One region of the Actinomadura sp. WAC 06369 genome, then DNA from elsewhere that is predicted to be linked to it. Evidence: riboswitches for the same ligand, from Rfam matches in the RefSeq annotation. Region 1 holds a riboswitch; each other region holds the start of a gene.
What was found. A riboswitch is a leader RNA that binds a small molecule or an ion and turns the genes downstream of it on or off. The one in region 1 is predicted to bind thiamine pyrophosphate.
Positions count from the first base shown of each region.

Region 2: it holds a riboswitch for thiamine pyrophosphate, as region 1 does, so the genes downstream of both, thiC (phosphomethylpyrimidine synthase ThiC) here and DMH08_RS05985 (purine-cytosine permease family protein) in region 1, are expected to answer to the same signal.
Region 3: it holds a riboswitch for thiamine pyrophosphate, as region 1 does, so the genes downstream of both, thiO (glycine oxidase ThiO) here and DMH08_RS05985 (purine-cytosine permease family protein) in region 1, are expected to answer to the same signal.

Region 1 covers NZ_QHJN01000013.1:65,418-69,757, forward strand. The annotation lists gene DMH08_RS05970 (M20/M25/M40 family metallo-hydrolase) at 1-409, opposite strand, end outside; gene DMH08_RS05975 (SSI family serine proteinase inhibitor) at 617-1,066, opposite strand; gene DMH08_RS05980 (rhodanese-like domain-containing protein) at 1,116-1,442, shown strand; TPP riboswitch at 1,472-1,588, shown strand; gene DMH08_RS05985 (purine-cytosine permease family protein) at 1,581-2,906, shown strand; gene DMH08_RS05990 (PAS domain-containing protein) at 2,992-4,340, shown strand, end outside.
Region 2 covers NZ_QHJN01000017.1:39,942-44,281, reverse strand. The annotation lists gene DMH08_RS07480 (sensor histidine kinase) at 1-973, opposite strand, end outside; gene gdhA (NADP-specific glutamate dehydrogenase) at 1,246-2,622, shown strand; TPP riboswitch at 2,820-2,934, shown strand; gene thiC (phosphomethylpyrimidine synthase ThiC) at 2,926-4,340, shown strand, end outside.
Region 3 covers NZ_QHJN01000260.1:1,571-5,910, forward strand. The annotation lists gene DMH08_RS37415 (thiazole synthase) at 1-358, opposite strand, end outside; gene thiS (sulfur carrier protein ThiS) at 361-561, opposite strand; gene thiO (glycine oxidase ThiO) at 558-1,685, opposite strand; TPP riboswitch at 1,675-1,787, opposite strand; gene DMH08_RS37430 (NAD(P)/FAD-dependent oxidoreductase) at 1,878-3,113, shown strand; gene DMH08_RS37435 (Rv2175c family DNA-binding protein) at 3,194-3,568, shown strand; gene thiE (thiamine phosphate synthase) at 3,641-4,312, shown strand.

The DNA.
Region 1 (4,340 bases):
ACGCAGAGGCGACGGCGGCCTGCGGGGAGGCGCTGCTCTGCCAGAGCCGCTCGCCGCGGGCGCGGATCTCCGCGAGGTACTTGTCGGCGACCGGGAACGGCTGCAGCTCGACCCGGTAGCCGAGGTCGCGCAGCTCGCGGGCGATGTAGCGGGCGGCGCGGTGCTCGGACTCGGTGCCGGCGATGCGCCAGCCGATCTGGTCGCTGAGCACCCGCAGGTGCCGCAGCGCGCGGCGGGCGTCGACGCGGGCGACCACGGCCCGGTCGCCGACGGAGAGGGAGGGGGGAAGGGCGGCGCCGGGGCGCTGCCGGGTCGCGGCGGTGGCGGTTCCGGGGAGCAGGCCGACGGTCGCGAACCCGGCGAAGGCCGCGGCACCGGCCAGCAGGTCGCGTCGTTTGACCTCGGACATGGGGCCTCCTCTGGCGAGGACGGCCGTTCCCGCCCGGCTCGGGTCGCGGGCCGGTGGCGGGTGACGGCAAGGACTGGAAGCGGGGCCCCGATGTGGGGAATCTAGGAAATTTCCCCCACGGCGACAAGATCAACCCGTCGCTCCGCAACCCAATCGTTGCCGGACGCCCGGCCCGCGGGACCGGGCGTCCGGCCTCGGAAGGAGAGGTCAGCCCGGTTTCGGCACGTCGCCGAAGAGCGGGGCCACCTCCGTCCAGCGGTGGAGCTGGCAGCCGTCCTCGCGGGAGAACGCCGTGTCGACCTTGCTTCCCCGCCAGGTGCCCTGGACGGTGGCGGTGGCGGGGCCGCCGTAGATCTTCGTGCAGATCTCGGTGGTGACGGGCTTGAACGGGTCCGCGGTCTCGGCGAGGGCGGCGCACGCCTCCGCGGCCTTCGGGTGGGTGCCGCCGGGCGGGTCGCAGGTGAGGTTCCAGGTCGTGGCGGGGGCGTCCGGAGAGGGCTTGACCTTGATCGTGAGGGTCTCCTCGGGGGAGCTGGACGGCTGCACCGCGGTGGAGCCGTCGGCGGATTCGCTCGAGGTGCTTTCGTCGCCGCAACCGGCCAATGAAAGGATCAGAGCCAGGCCGGACGCGGCGAGGAGTGGCGTCCGATACCGCATGCGTGATTCGACGCGGCGGGGTTTCGCGCGGTTCCATGGAGGAGTGATGATTTTCGGGGACGACGTGCCGGCGGTGCCGGCCGCCGAGGTGCCGGCGGACGCCTACCTGCTCGACGTGCGGGAACAGGACGAGTGGGACGCGGGGCACGCGCCCGACGCCGTCCACATCCCGATGGGCCGGCTCAGCGACCGGGCGGCGGAGATCCCGCGCGACCGCGAGGTGTTCGTGATCTGCCGGTCCGGGGGGCGGTCGGCGCAGGTGACCGTGGCGCTCAACCAGGCGGGGTGGCTGGCGAAGAACGTCGCCGGCGGGATGCAGGCGTGGGCGGCGGCGGGCCGCACGATGGAGGGGGACGGGGACCCGTACGTGGCTTGACCTTTTTGGGCGGTTGTTGCACACTTCCGTCTGATTTCCGCGGGAGCTCGGGCCGAGGCCGGGCTGAGAGGGCGAATCCAGAGGCGTCGCCGACCGCATGAACCTGTCCGGGTAATGCCGGCGTAGGGAGAGTGCTGCATGGCGTCCGCCGTCGACGAGGTCCCGTACACCCTGGACGAGCCGGCGCCGAAGGTCCTCGGCTTCTGGGACCAGAGCGCGTTCTGGGCGAACCTCGGGGTCAGCCTGCTGGCGTTCTCGGGCGCGTACACCGTGCTCGCGCCGGACGAGGACGGCGTGCCGACGCTGTCGATCGCCGCCGGGATCGTCGCGATGATCGTCGGGACGGCCGTCGGCGGGCTGATGCTCGGGCTCGCCGCCGTGCCGGGCGCCCGGACCGGACGTCCCGCGATGGTGCTGCTGCGCGGCCTGTTCGGCGCGCGGCTGTCGTACGTCCCGACCGTCCTGAACATCGCGCAGCTCGTCGGGTGGGGGACGTTCGAGCTGATCGTGATCGCGGACGCGGCGCGGCACCTGTGGGACGGCGTCCCCCGGTGGGGCTACGTGATCGCGGCGGGGGTGCTGACGACCGCCCTGACGATCTGGCCGCTCGGCTCGGTGCGGCTGCTGCGCCGGTACGTGACGGCGGCGGTGATGGTCGCGCTCGTCTACTTCTATGTGCGGTTGGTGCGGGAGCCGCTGCCGGATCTGACGGACGGGGGCTGGGACGGCTTCCTGATCGGCGCCGACGCGGCGCTGGCGGTGTCGATCTCGTGGGTGCCGGTCGCCGCCGACTACACCCGGCACGCGCGCAGCGAGCGCGGCGCGTTCGGCGCGGCGGCCGTCGGCTACTCGGTCACGCAGATCGTCGCGTACGTCCTCGGCCTGCTGGCCCTCGCGCTGGCGGGCGCGACCGGCAACGTGTTCGACCCGTTCCTCGCGGTGCCGCTGGGCGTGCTGTTCTTCGGCGTGTTCGTGCTGCGCGAGGCGGACCAGTCGTTCGCGAACGTGTACTCCACGGCGGTGTCGATCCAGAACCTCGCGCCCCGCGCCGACCGCCGCGTCCTGACGGTCGCGCTCGGCGCGCTGATCACCGTGCTGGCGCTCGCGCTGGACATCGGCGACTACGCGGGCTTCCTGTCGCTGATCGGGTCGGTGTTCGTCCCGATGCTGGGCGTGCTGGCCGCCGACTTCTTCCTCGGCCGGGGCCGGGACGGCTGGGACGGCTCGGCCGCGGCGCCGTCGCGGTGGGGCATGGTCGCCGCGTGGGTGGTCGGGTTCGTCGCGTACCAGCTCATCAACCCGGGCACGGTGAGCGGCTGGGCCGGGTTCTGGACGGACGTCCGAAACCTGCTGAACTTCGCGCCGCAAAGCTGGATGAGCGCGTCGCTGCTGTCGTTCCTGCTCGCCGGGGCGGCCGCGCTGGCCGTCGGCCGGCTGGCGAAACCGCGCGGCGCAGCGCGCTGACGTGGCGTTCTTCCGTTGCCGCGGCGGGAAGAGTGAGAACTTTTCCGTTGCGGTTCTCCGGCGCGGCAACGGGTCCGGTGGCACGATGACAGTCGTGCATCACCACGTCCACGACCCGATCGCGCGGGCGGTCATCGAGAGCGCCGCGGACGCGATCGTGGCCGTGGACGGCAAGCACCGCGTCACCGTGTGGAACCCGGCGGCCGAGCGGATGTTCGGCTGGACGGCCGAAGAGATGATCGGGCGCGTGCCGCCGATCGTCCCGGACGAGCTGAAGGCCGAGCACAACGCCGTCCAGGAGCGGCTGCTCACCCGCCGGGCCGGGGACGGCGGGCGGATCTCGATCGCGACCCGCCGGTTCCACCGCGACGGCCGCCTCATCGACGTCCGCATCGACACGAGCCTGCTGAAGGACCCGTCCGGCGCGCAGCTCGGCTGGGTCGGCGTGTACCGGCCGGTGGAGGACGACGAGATCGTCCAGCACCACATGACCGAGCGGGCGCGGCTGGTGCGGCGGCTGAACGACATCGTCGCCGACCTGAACGCGGAGCTGGACCTCGCGGTCGTCCTCGACCGGATCACCGCGGCGCTGATCGAGCTGACCGGCGCGGACGCGGGCGGGTTCGTCCGGATCGAGGGCGAGCGGCTGCGGCTGGTCAGCATGTCGGGGCTGCCGGAGCGGATGCGCGGGACGTCCGCGGAGCTGCGGCCGAGCCTGGTCGGGGAGCTGCTGCGCTCCGGCAAGACGATCAAGCTCGCGACGGGGGACCGGCGGCTCGGCGACCTGATCTGGGCGGAGCTGGAGGGGCTGCACACGATCGCGCTCGGGCTGTCGTTCGTGAAGGACAGGCCGTTCGGCGCCCTGTACGCGCTGTTCTCCGGCCGCAAGGTGGGGCATACCGAGCTGGAGCTGCTCGAACTGCTCGCGGGGCACGCGGGCGTCGCCGTCGGGAACGCGGTCGCGTACGCGGAGGTGGTCCGGCAGCGGGCGCACGAGCGCGCGGTGATCGACGCGAGCGCCGACGGCATCGCCGTCCTGGACCACGACCTGGTCGTCCGGCAGTGGAACCCGGCCGCGCACGCGATCACCGGGATCCCGCCGGACGACGCGATCGGGCGCCCGCTGCCGTTCGAGATGCCCGCGCTCGGCGAGGACCTGACGTACCAGCTCGAGTCGGGCACGTGGCTGAACGTGCTGACGGCGGAGATCGAGGAGACGGGCGAGCTGGTCCTCGACTTCCGCGACGTGTCGGAGGCGAAGGCGCTGGAGGAGGCGAAGGACCTGTTCCTCGCCACCACCAGCCACGAGCTCCGCACCCCGATCACCGTCGTGCAGGGGTTCGCGTCCACGCTGGTCAACCGGTGGGACGAGCTCGCCGACGCCGACCGCCGCGCGGCCGTCGCGACGATCGCCGAGCGTGCGCAGTCGCTGGG
Region 2 (4,340 bases), on a different contig from region 1:
CCGCGTGCTTGACGACGTTGGTCAGCGCCTCCTGGACGATCCGGTAGGCGGCGACGCCCACGTCGGGCGGCGGGCGCTCCCCGGCGGGCCCGGCCGACCCGTCCGCGAACGTCACCCGGAGCCCGCCGCCGCGGGCGGCCGCCACCAGCTCGCCGATCCCGTCCAGCCCCGGCGGCCGCCCGGACACGGGCGCGTCCGTCCCGCGGAGGACCTGCAGGGTGCCGCGCAGCTCGACGCGGGCGTCCCGGCACGTCGCGGCGATGCAGGCGAGGGCGTCGGCCAGCTCGGTGCGGTCCAGCGGCCGGTCCCCGCGGACGAGGTGGGCGGCGGCGCCGGCCCGCACCCCGATCACGGTGATGCTGTGCGCGAGGAGGTCGTGCAGGTCGCGGGCGATGCGCAGCCGCTCCTCGGCGACGCGGCGCCGGGCCTCCTCCTCGCGGGTCCGCTCGGCCCGCTCGGCGCGCTCGGTGATCGCCGCGAGCCGGGCCCGGTGCGACCGCCAGACCTGCACCGCGATCGCCACCGCGACCACGGCCTCGATCACCGCGATCTGCTCCCGGACGCCGCTCCCCCCGGCCCGCATCGCCATCCCGATGACGCAGATCCCCAGCAGGGACGCGACCGCGCCGAGCACGACCCGCACGCGCCGGCCGAACACGGCGTAGGCGAACAGCGCGATGACCTCGGCCGGGACGAGCGCGTGGTGCTGGTACTGCAGCAGGTGGTACGCCAGCGCCAGGGCGACCAGGACCGCGAGCCCGGGGGCCGGGCGGCGCCGGATGGCGGCCAGCGGGAGGTGCGCGGCGGCGAGCAGCACGGCGCCGGGCGCGTCGAGGGGCCGCACGCCCGGCCACGCCAGGGCCGCGGCGACGGCCGCCGCCGCCAGCAGCAGCGCGAGGACCGCGTCGCGCGCGGCGGTCCCGCCGCCCGCGAGGCGTTTCGGAAGTCCGCCGAGCCGGGAGAGGGTCACCACGCGACCATCTTCCCCGACCCCCCGCGATCCGCGCATCCGGCCCGCTCCGGAGGCGGCGCACCGGGTTTGAGCGGCGGCGCGGCGTGGAATGTCCCTGACGGCGCAGATGTTGGCAAACGGGACAGCTTAGCAGCGTCATGCGTACGGCGATCACGTTTTAGAGTGAGAAGGCCGCTTGAGGCCGTGGCGTCCCGGCAATGGGGCCGCGGGAGGTGAACGTCTCGGTCGCCGGCGTACCCGCACGATCACCGTTCGCCGAAAGGAACCACCACATGCCCCTGTCCCCCCGTCTGCCCGGCTCGCCCGACGTCCTGGCCGCGCTCGAGGAGACCTATGACGGCGTCCTGCGCCGCGACCCCGGCGAGCCGGAGTTCCACCAGGCCGTCCACGAGGTGCTCGAGTCGCTGCCCGCCGTGCTGTCCGCGCGGCCGCGGCTGGCCGCGAGCAGGCTGATCGAGCGGCTGATCGAGCCCGAGCGGCAGATCATGTTCCGCGTACCGTGGCAGGACGACGCCGGCCGGGTGCACGTCAACCGCGGCTTCCGCGTCGAGTTCAACGGCGCGCTCGGCCCGTACAAAGGCGGCCTGCGGTTCCACCCCACGGTGAACCTGGGGATCGTGAAGTTCCTCGGCTTCGAGCAGATCTTCAAGAACGCGCTCACCGGGCTCGGCATCGGCGGCGGCAAGGGCGGCAGCGACTTCGACCCGCACGGGCGGTCCGACGACGAGATCATGCGGTTCTGCCAGTCGTTCATGACCGAGCTGTACCGGCACGTGGGCGAGCACACCGACGTCCCGGCGGGCGACATCGGCGTCGGCGGCCGCGAGATCGGCTTCCTGTTCGGCCAGTACCGGCGCGTCACCAACCGCTGGGAGGCCGGCGTCCTCACCGGCAAGGGGCAGGGCTGGGGCGGCTCCGCGGGCCGCACCGAGGCGACCGGGTACGGCAGCGTCCTGTTCACCGCCGAGATGCTGAAGCGGCGCGGCGAGGACCTCGACGGGCAGCAGGTCGTGGTGTCCGGGTCCGGCAACGTCGCCATCTACTCGATCGAGAAGGCGCAGGCGCTCGGCGCGAACGTCATCACCGTGTCCGACTCGGGCGGCTACGTCGTCGACGAGAAGGGCATCGACCTCGACCTGCTCAAGCACGTCAAGGAGGTCGACCGGGGCCGCGTCTCCGACTACGCGGAGCTGCGCGGCGCCTCGGCCCGGTTCGTCCCGGCGGGGCGGGTCTGGGACGTGCCGGCCGACATCGCGCTGCCGTCGGCGACCCAGAACGAGCTGGACGCCGAGTCCGCCCGGATCCTCGTCCGCAACGGGGTGAAGGCGGTGGCGGAGGGCGCGAACATGCCGACGACGCCCGAGGCCGTCCACATCCTGCAGGACGCCGGCGTGGCGTTCGGGCCCGGGAAGGCCGCGAACGCGGGCGGCGTGGCGGTCAGCGCGCTGGAGATGCGGCAGAACGCGGGCCGCGAGTCATGGACGTTCTCGCAGGTCGAGAGCGAACTGGCGCGGATCATGCGCGACATCCACGCCACCTGCTTCGAGACCGCCGAGCGGTACGGCGCCCCCGGCGACTACGTCGTCGGCGCCAACATCGCCGGCTTCGAGCGGGTCGCCGACGCGATGCTCGCGCAGGGCCTGGTCTGACCGGCCTGGTCTGACCGGCCTGGTCTGACCCGTCCCGCGTGACGGCGGGAGGAGCGCCGGCGGCGGTGTAGGACGCCGGCGGCCCGCCCGCCGCGGAACGGACGCGCGTGCCGCCCCCGGTCACCGGGGGCGGCACGCGCGCGTCTACCCCATGCTCCCCGGTTGCGGCAACGGGGGCGGCAGGGGTTACCGTCGATCACGACCGACGCGGGGGCCCGGCGAACCGGGCTGAGATAGCGGCTGGCACGGCCGCTGACCGCATGAACCTGACCGGGTAATGCCGGCGTAGGGAGAGATCGAGTCGTGAACGAATCTGTGGTTCAGGCCGCCCGCAAGACGTACCTGCAGGGCTCCCGGCCCGATGTGCGGGTGCCGATGCGGGAGGTGCCGCTGACCAACGGCGACGCCATGGTCCTGTACGACACGTCGGGACCGTACACCGACCCCGCCTTCGAGACCGACGTCCGCCGGGGCCTGCCGGCCCTGCGGGACGCGTGGATCGCCGAGCGCGGCGACACCGCCGCCTACGACGGGCGCGCCGCGCGCCCCGAGGACGACGGGCGCCGGTCCGGCGATCCGCTGCGGGAGGGCGCGGCGTTCCCCGCGCGGCGGCCGCGCCGGGCGTCCGGCGGGGCCGTCACCCAGCGCGCCTACGCGCGGCGCGGGGAGATCACGCCCGAGATGGAGTTCGTCGCGCTGCGCGAGGGCGTCGCGCCGGAGTTCGTCCGGGACGAGCTGGCGGCGGGCCGCGCGGTGCTGCCGGCGAACGTCAACCATCCCGAGATCGAGCCGATGATCATCGGCCGGAACTTCCTGGTGAAGGTGAACGCCAACATCGGGAACTCGGCGGTGGCGTCCTCGATCGAGGACGAGGTGGAGAAGATGACGTGGGCGACCCGGTGGGGCGCCGACACGATCATGGACCTGTCGACGGGCCGCGACATCCACACCACCCGCGAGTGGATCCTGCGGAACTCGCCCGTCCCGGTGGGGACCGTCCCGCTGTACCAGGCGGTGGAGAAGGTCGGCGGCGACCCGGCCGAGCTGACCTGGGAGGTCTTCCGCGACACCGTGATCGAGCAGGCCGAGCAGGGCGTCGACTACATGACCGTCCACGCGGGCGTGCTGCTGCGGTACGTCCCGCTGACGGCGCGCCGCAAGACCGGCATCGTGTCGCGCGGCGGGTCGATCATGGCGGCGTGGTGCCTGGCGCACCACGAGGAGAACTTCCTGTACACGCACTTCCGGGAGCTGTGCGAGATCTTCGCTGCCTACGACGTCACGTGGTCGCTCGGGGACGGGCTGCGGCCCGGCTCGATCGCCGACGCCAACGACGAGGCGCAGTTCGCGGAGCTGCGCACTCAGGGCGAGCTGACGCGCATCGCGGCCGAGTACGACAACCAGGTCATGAACGAGGGGCCCGGGCACGTCCCGATGCACAAGATCAAGGAGAACGTCGACCTCCAGCAGGAGTGGTGCGACGGCGCCCCGTTCTACACGCTCGGGCCGCTGACCACCGACATCGCGCCCGGCTACGACCACATCACCTCGGCGATCGGCGCCGCGATGATCGGCTGGCACGGCACCGCGATGCTCTGCTACGTCACGCCGAAGGAGCATCTCGGGCTGCCCGACCGCGACGACGTCAAGGCGGGCGTGATCGCCTACAAGATCGCCGCGCACGCGGCGGACGTCGCCAAGGGCCACCCGGGCGCGCA
Region 3 (4,340 bases), on a different contig from region 1:
GCTCGTCCGCGATCACCTCGAGCTTCACCAGGTTCGTGCCGAGCGCCTCGCGGGCGAGCTTGGCGGTCAGCACCGCCTCGCCCGCGGTGAAGCAGCCCGCGGTGTTGGGCAGCACGCGGATGCCGCACTCGGCGAGCACGTCCAGGACCGAGCCGCGCGCCGCCGGGTCCACCCGCCGCATCGCGACCGTGGTGAGCTCCGTCCCGGACGCGGTGAGCGCCTCCCGCAGCACCTGCATGCTGGGCGCGCCGCCCGTCCCCATGATCAGCCGCGAGCCGAACTCCTCGCCCGCGATCACCAGCGCGTCGTCCCGCACCGTCCCGCCGGCCGTCTTCGTGTCGTTCGTCGCGTCGTCCATCGTCAGCCTCCCTGCACGGCGGTCAGCACTTCCAGGCGGTCGCCGTCGCGCAGCGGCGTCGCCTCCCAGGCCGTCCGGCGGACGACCTCGTCGTTCAGCGCGGCGGCCACGCCGGTCGGCGCCGCGCTCACGGCCGCGACGGCGGCGGCGACGCTCGTGCCCGCGGGCAGCTCGCGCGGCTCGCCGTTGACGATGACCTTCATCGCTTCACCTCGGAGAATCGGTCGGGGGAGAACGGGCGGGCGACCTCGGGCACCGGGTCGCCGAGCAGCGCCGCGGACAGCACGTCCGCCGAGACCGGCGCGAGCAGCACGCCGTGCCGGAAGTGCCCGGTGCCGAGGACCAGCCCCGGCACGTCCGAGGCGCCCATGACCGGGGCGTTGTCGGGGGAGCCGGGCCGCAGCCCGGCGGTGACCTCGGCGAACTCGAGCTCGGTGACGCCGGGGATCAGCTCGCGGGCGTCCCGCAGCAGCTCCCACAGCCCGCCGGCGGTCACGCGGGTGTCGAACCCGAGCTCCTCCTGCGTGGCGCCGAGGACGATCTCGCCGTCGTCCGCGCGCGGCACCAGGTACACCGGCGAGCCCTTCACCAGCCCCCGGACGCACCGCCGCAGGAACGGCACGCGGGTGCGCAGCCGGATCACCTGCCCCTTGACGGGGCGGACGGGCGGGACGGTCCCGGCGGGCAGGCCGTCGAGGTCGCCCGACCAGGGGCCCGCGGACAGCAGGACGCGGTCGGCCCGCAGGACCGTCCCGTCGTCCAGGCGGACGCCCGCCGCCGCGTCCCGCTCGACGACCACGCCCGCCGCGCGGCGCCGCACGATCCGCACGCCGGACTTCTCGCACGCCGCGAGCAGCGCCGCGGCGAGCCGGCGCGGGTCGACGGACCCGTCCCGCGGGGCGAGCAGCCCGCCCCGCACGCCCGGCGCCAGCATCGGCTCCTGCTTGCGGCACTCCCGGCCGGTGAGCGCCTCGACGGGGAGGCCGAGGCTCTCCTGGAAGCGGCGCAGGTCGTCCAGGACGGCCAGGTCGTCGGAGTCGAACGCGACCTGGAGCAGGCCGTCGTCGCGGTACCCGGTGGCGGTCCCGGTGAATTCCTCCAGTTCCGCCACGAACGCGTCGTAGCGGTCGTGGGCCGCGAGGTTGAGCCGCAGCAGCGGCTCCTCGCCGTAGGCCAGCTCGCTGACAGGGGTGATCATGCCCGCGGCGACGGCCGTCGCGCCGCCCGCGGGCGCGGGATCGACGAGGGTCACCGCGCCGCCCCGGCCGGCCGTCCGCCACGCCGCGGCCAGGCCGACGATCCCGGCCCCGATGACGACGATCTCCATTCGCGCTCCCTTCGCCGGCATGATCCGGATCAGGTCAGGCGGTCGGCGGCCCGGTCAGCCGCCCTCTCAGCCCGGTCGCACCGGACTCCCGCGGGTGTTCTGGGTGGTCTTCCCCCACTTTACGACCGCTGTGACGTACATGACCGTCTGGACACATGTCCAGGCAAAAGCGGCCCCACTAAGGTGAGCGCCATGGAGAGGCTTGTTGTCGTGGGTGGCGGGCTGGCCGGCGTGCGCGCCGTGGAGGCCCTGCGCAGGAAGGGGTACGAGGGCGCGCTCACCCTCGTCTCGGCCGAGCGGCACCGGCCGTACGACCGGCCGCCGCTGTCGAAGGCCGTCCTCGCGGGCGACTCCGACGACACCACCGTCGACGCCGACTGGGACGCCCTGCGCTGCGAGCTCCTCCTCGGCGAGCGGGCCACCGCGCTGCGCCCCGGCGCGCCCGGCCGCGGCGGCGTCGTCGCCACCACGGCCGGCGACCTGCCCTTCGACGGCCTGGTCATCGCCACCGGCGCGGCCCCGATCACGCTGCCCGGCGACGGCCGCCAGCACGTCGTCCGCACCATCGAGGACGCCCGCGAGCTGCGCGGCCTCCTCGTCCCGGGCGCCCGCGTCGCGATCGTCGGCGCGGGCTGGATCGGCGCCGAGGTCGCCACCACCGCCGCGAGGAAGGGCTGCGCGGTCACCGTCGTCGAGGCCGCCGACACGCCCCTCGCGAACGCGCTCGGCGCCGAGGCCGGCGCCCTGACCGCGCCCTGGTACGCCGAGGCCGGCGTCGAGCTCCGCACCGGCGTCAAGGTCGCCGAGGTCGACGGGCGCGGCCTCGTCCTGGCCGCCGACGGGGCGCCCGGCCGCATCGACGCCGACGCGGTCGTCGTCGGCGTCGGCGTCCGGCCCGACCTCGGCTGGCTCGCCGGCTCAGGCCTCCTCCTCGAACGCGGCGTCGTCACCGACGCGGCCTTCCGCACCTGCCACGAGGGCGCCGAGCCCGGCACCCCCGGCGAGCCCCGCCCCGACATCGTCGCCGTCGGCGACTGCGCCGCCTGGTGGTCGTCCCGCTACGGGCGCCGGCTCCTCGTCGAGCACTGGGACACCGCCCTCAACGCCCCCGAGACCGCCGCCGCGACCCTCCTCGGCGAGGACGCCGCCTACGACGCGGCACCGTACTTCTGGTCCGAGCAGTTCGGCCGCATGGTCCAGTACGCCGGGAACCACGCGGCGTCCGAGCGGATGATCCGGCGCGGCGACCCGGACGGCCCCAAGTGGGCCCTCGCGTGGCTCACCGGCGACCGCCTCGACGCGATCCTCACCGTCGACCGCCCCCGCGACCTCGTCCAGGCCCGCCGGGTGATCGCGTCCGGCGCGGCCGTCGACCCCGGTCTGCTCGCCGATCCCGACACCCCCGTCCGCCAGGCCGTTCGCGCGTAGCGGAGCGTCCCCGCGAAACAGGTGGTCGTCGAGAGGGTTTGCCGGTTCCGAAGGCGTGGTAGCAAGGGGGCGTGACGCAGATGCACGCAACCGTTGAAAGCGCACTCGACCCCCGCACCGACGCCCTCGCCGGAGAGTGGCTCACCCTCCCGGAGACCGCCGAGCGGCTCGGCATCAAGACCAACCGGATCAAGCAGCTCATCAGCGAGCGCAAGCTGCTCGCGGTCCGCCGCGCGGGCGAACCGATGGTCCCGGCGGCCTTCGTCCACGAGGGCCAGGTGATCAAGGGCCTGTCCGGCACGCTCACCGTGCTCTCGGACGCCGGCTACAGCGACGTCGAGACCGTCCGCTGGCTGTTCACCGCGGACGACACGCTGCCCGGCACGCCGGTCGAGGCGCTCACCGAGAACCGCGGGACCGAGGTGCGGCGCCGCGCCCAGGCCCTGGCATTCTGACCGTCCGCCCACCGGGGGTCACGCGTCCGCGTGGCCCCCGCAGCACTGCCCAGGAAGGAAGTCCTCCCCACCGTGTCCAGGCACCTGCCCTCCGACCGCGCCGTGGCCCTGCGCGCCCGGCTCGACCGCGCCCGTCTCTACCTCTGCACGGACGCGCGTGAGGAGCGCGGCGACCTGCCCGGGTTCCTGGACGCCGTCCTCGCGAACGGCGTCGACATCGTGCAGCTCCGGCAGAAGGGCCTGGAGGCGCGGCAGGAGATGGCGTACCTGGAGGTGTTCCGGGCCGCGTGCGAGCGGCACGGCGCGCTGCTGGCCGTCAACGACCGCGCGGACGTCGCCCACGCGGTGCGCGCGGACATCCTGCACCTCGGGCAGGACGACCTGCCGGTGCCGGCGGCGCGGGAGATCGTCGGCGGCGACGTGCTGATCGGCCGGTCCACGCACGCGGCGGAGCAGGCGGCGGCCGCGGCCTCCGAGCCCGGCGTCGACTACTTCTGCACCGGGCCGACGTGGCCCACGCCGACCAAGCCCGGACGCCCCGCGCCGGGCCTGGAACTGCTCGAGTACACCGCCGGGGAGAAGTTCTCCCGGCCGTGGTTCGCGATCGGCGGCATCGACCTCGGGAACCTCGACCGGGTCACGGCCGCCGGTGCGCGCCGCGCGGTCGTGGTGCGGGCGATCACCGAGGCCGACGACCCGGGCGCCGCGGCGGCCGAGTTCGCGCGGCGGCTCGCCGCCGTGTGACCGCCCGCACGGTTCGCGGGGGCGCGGC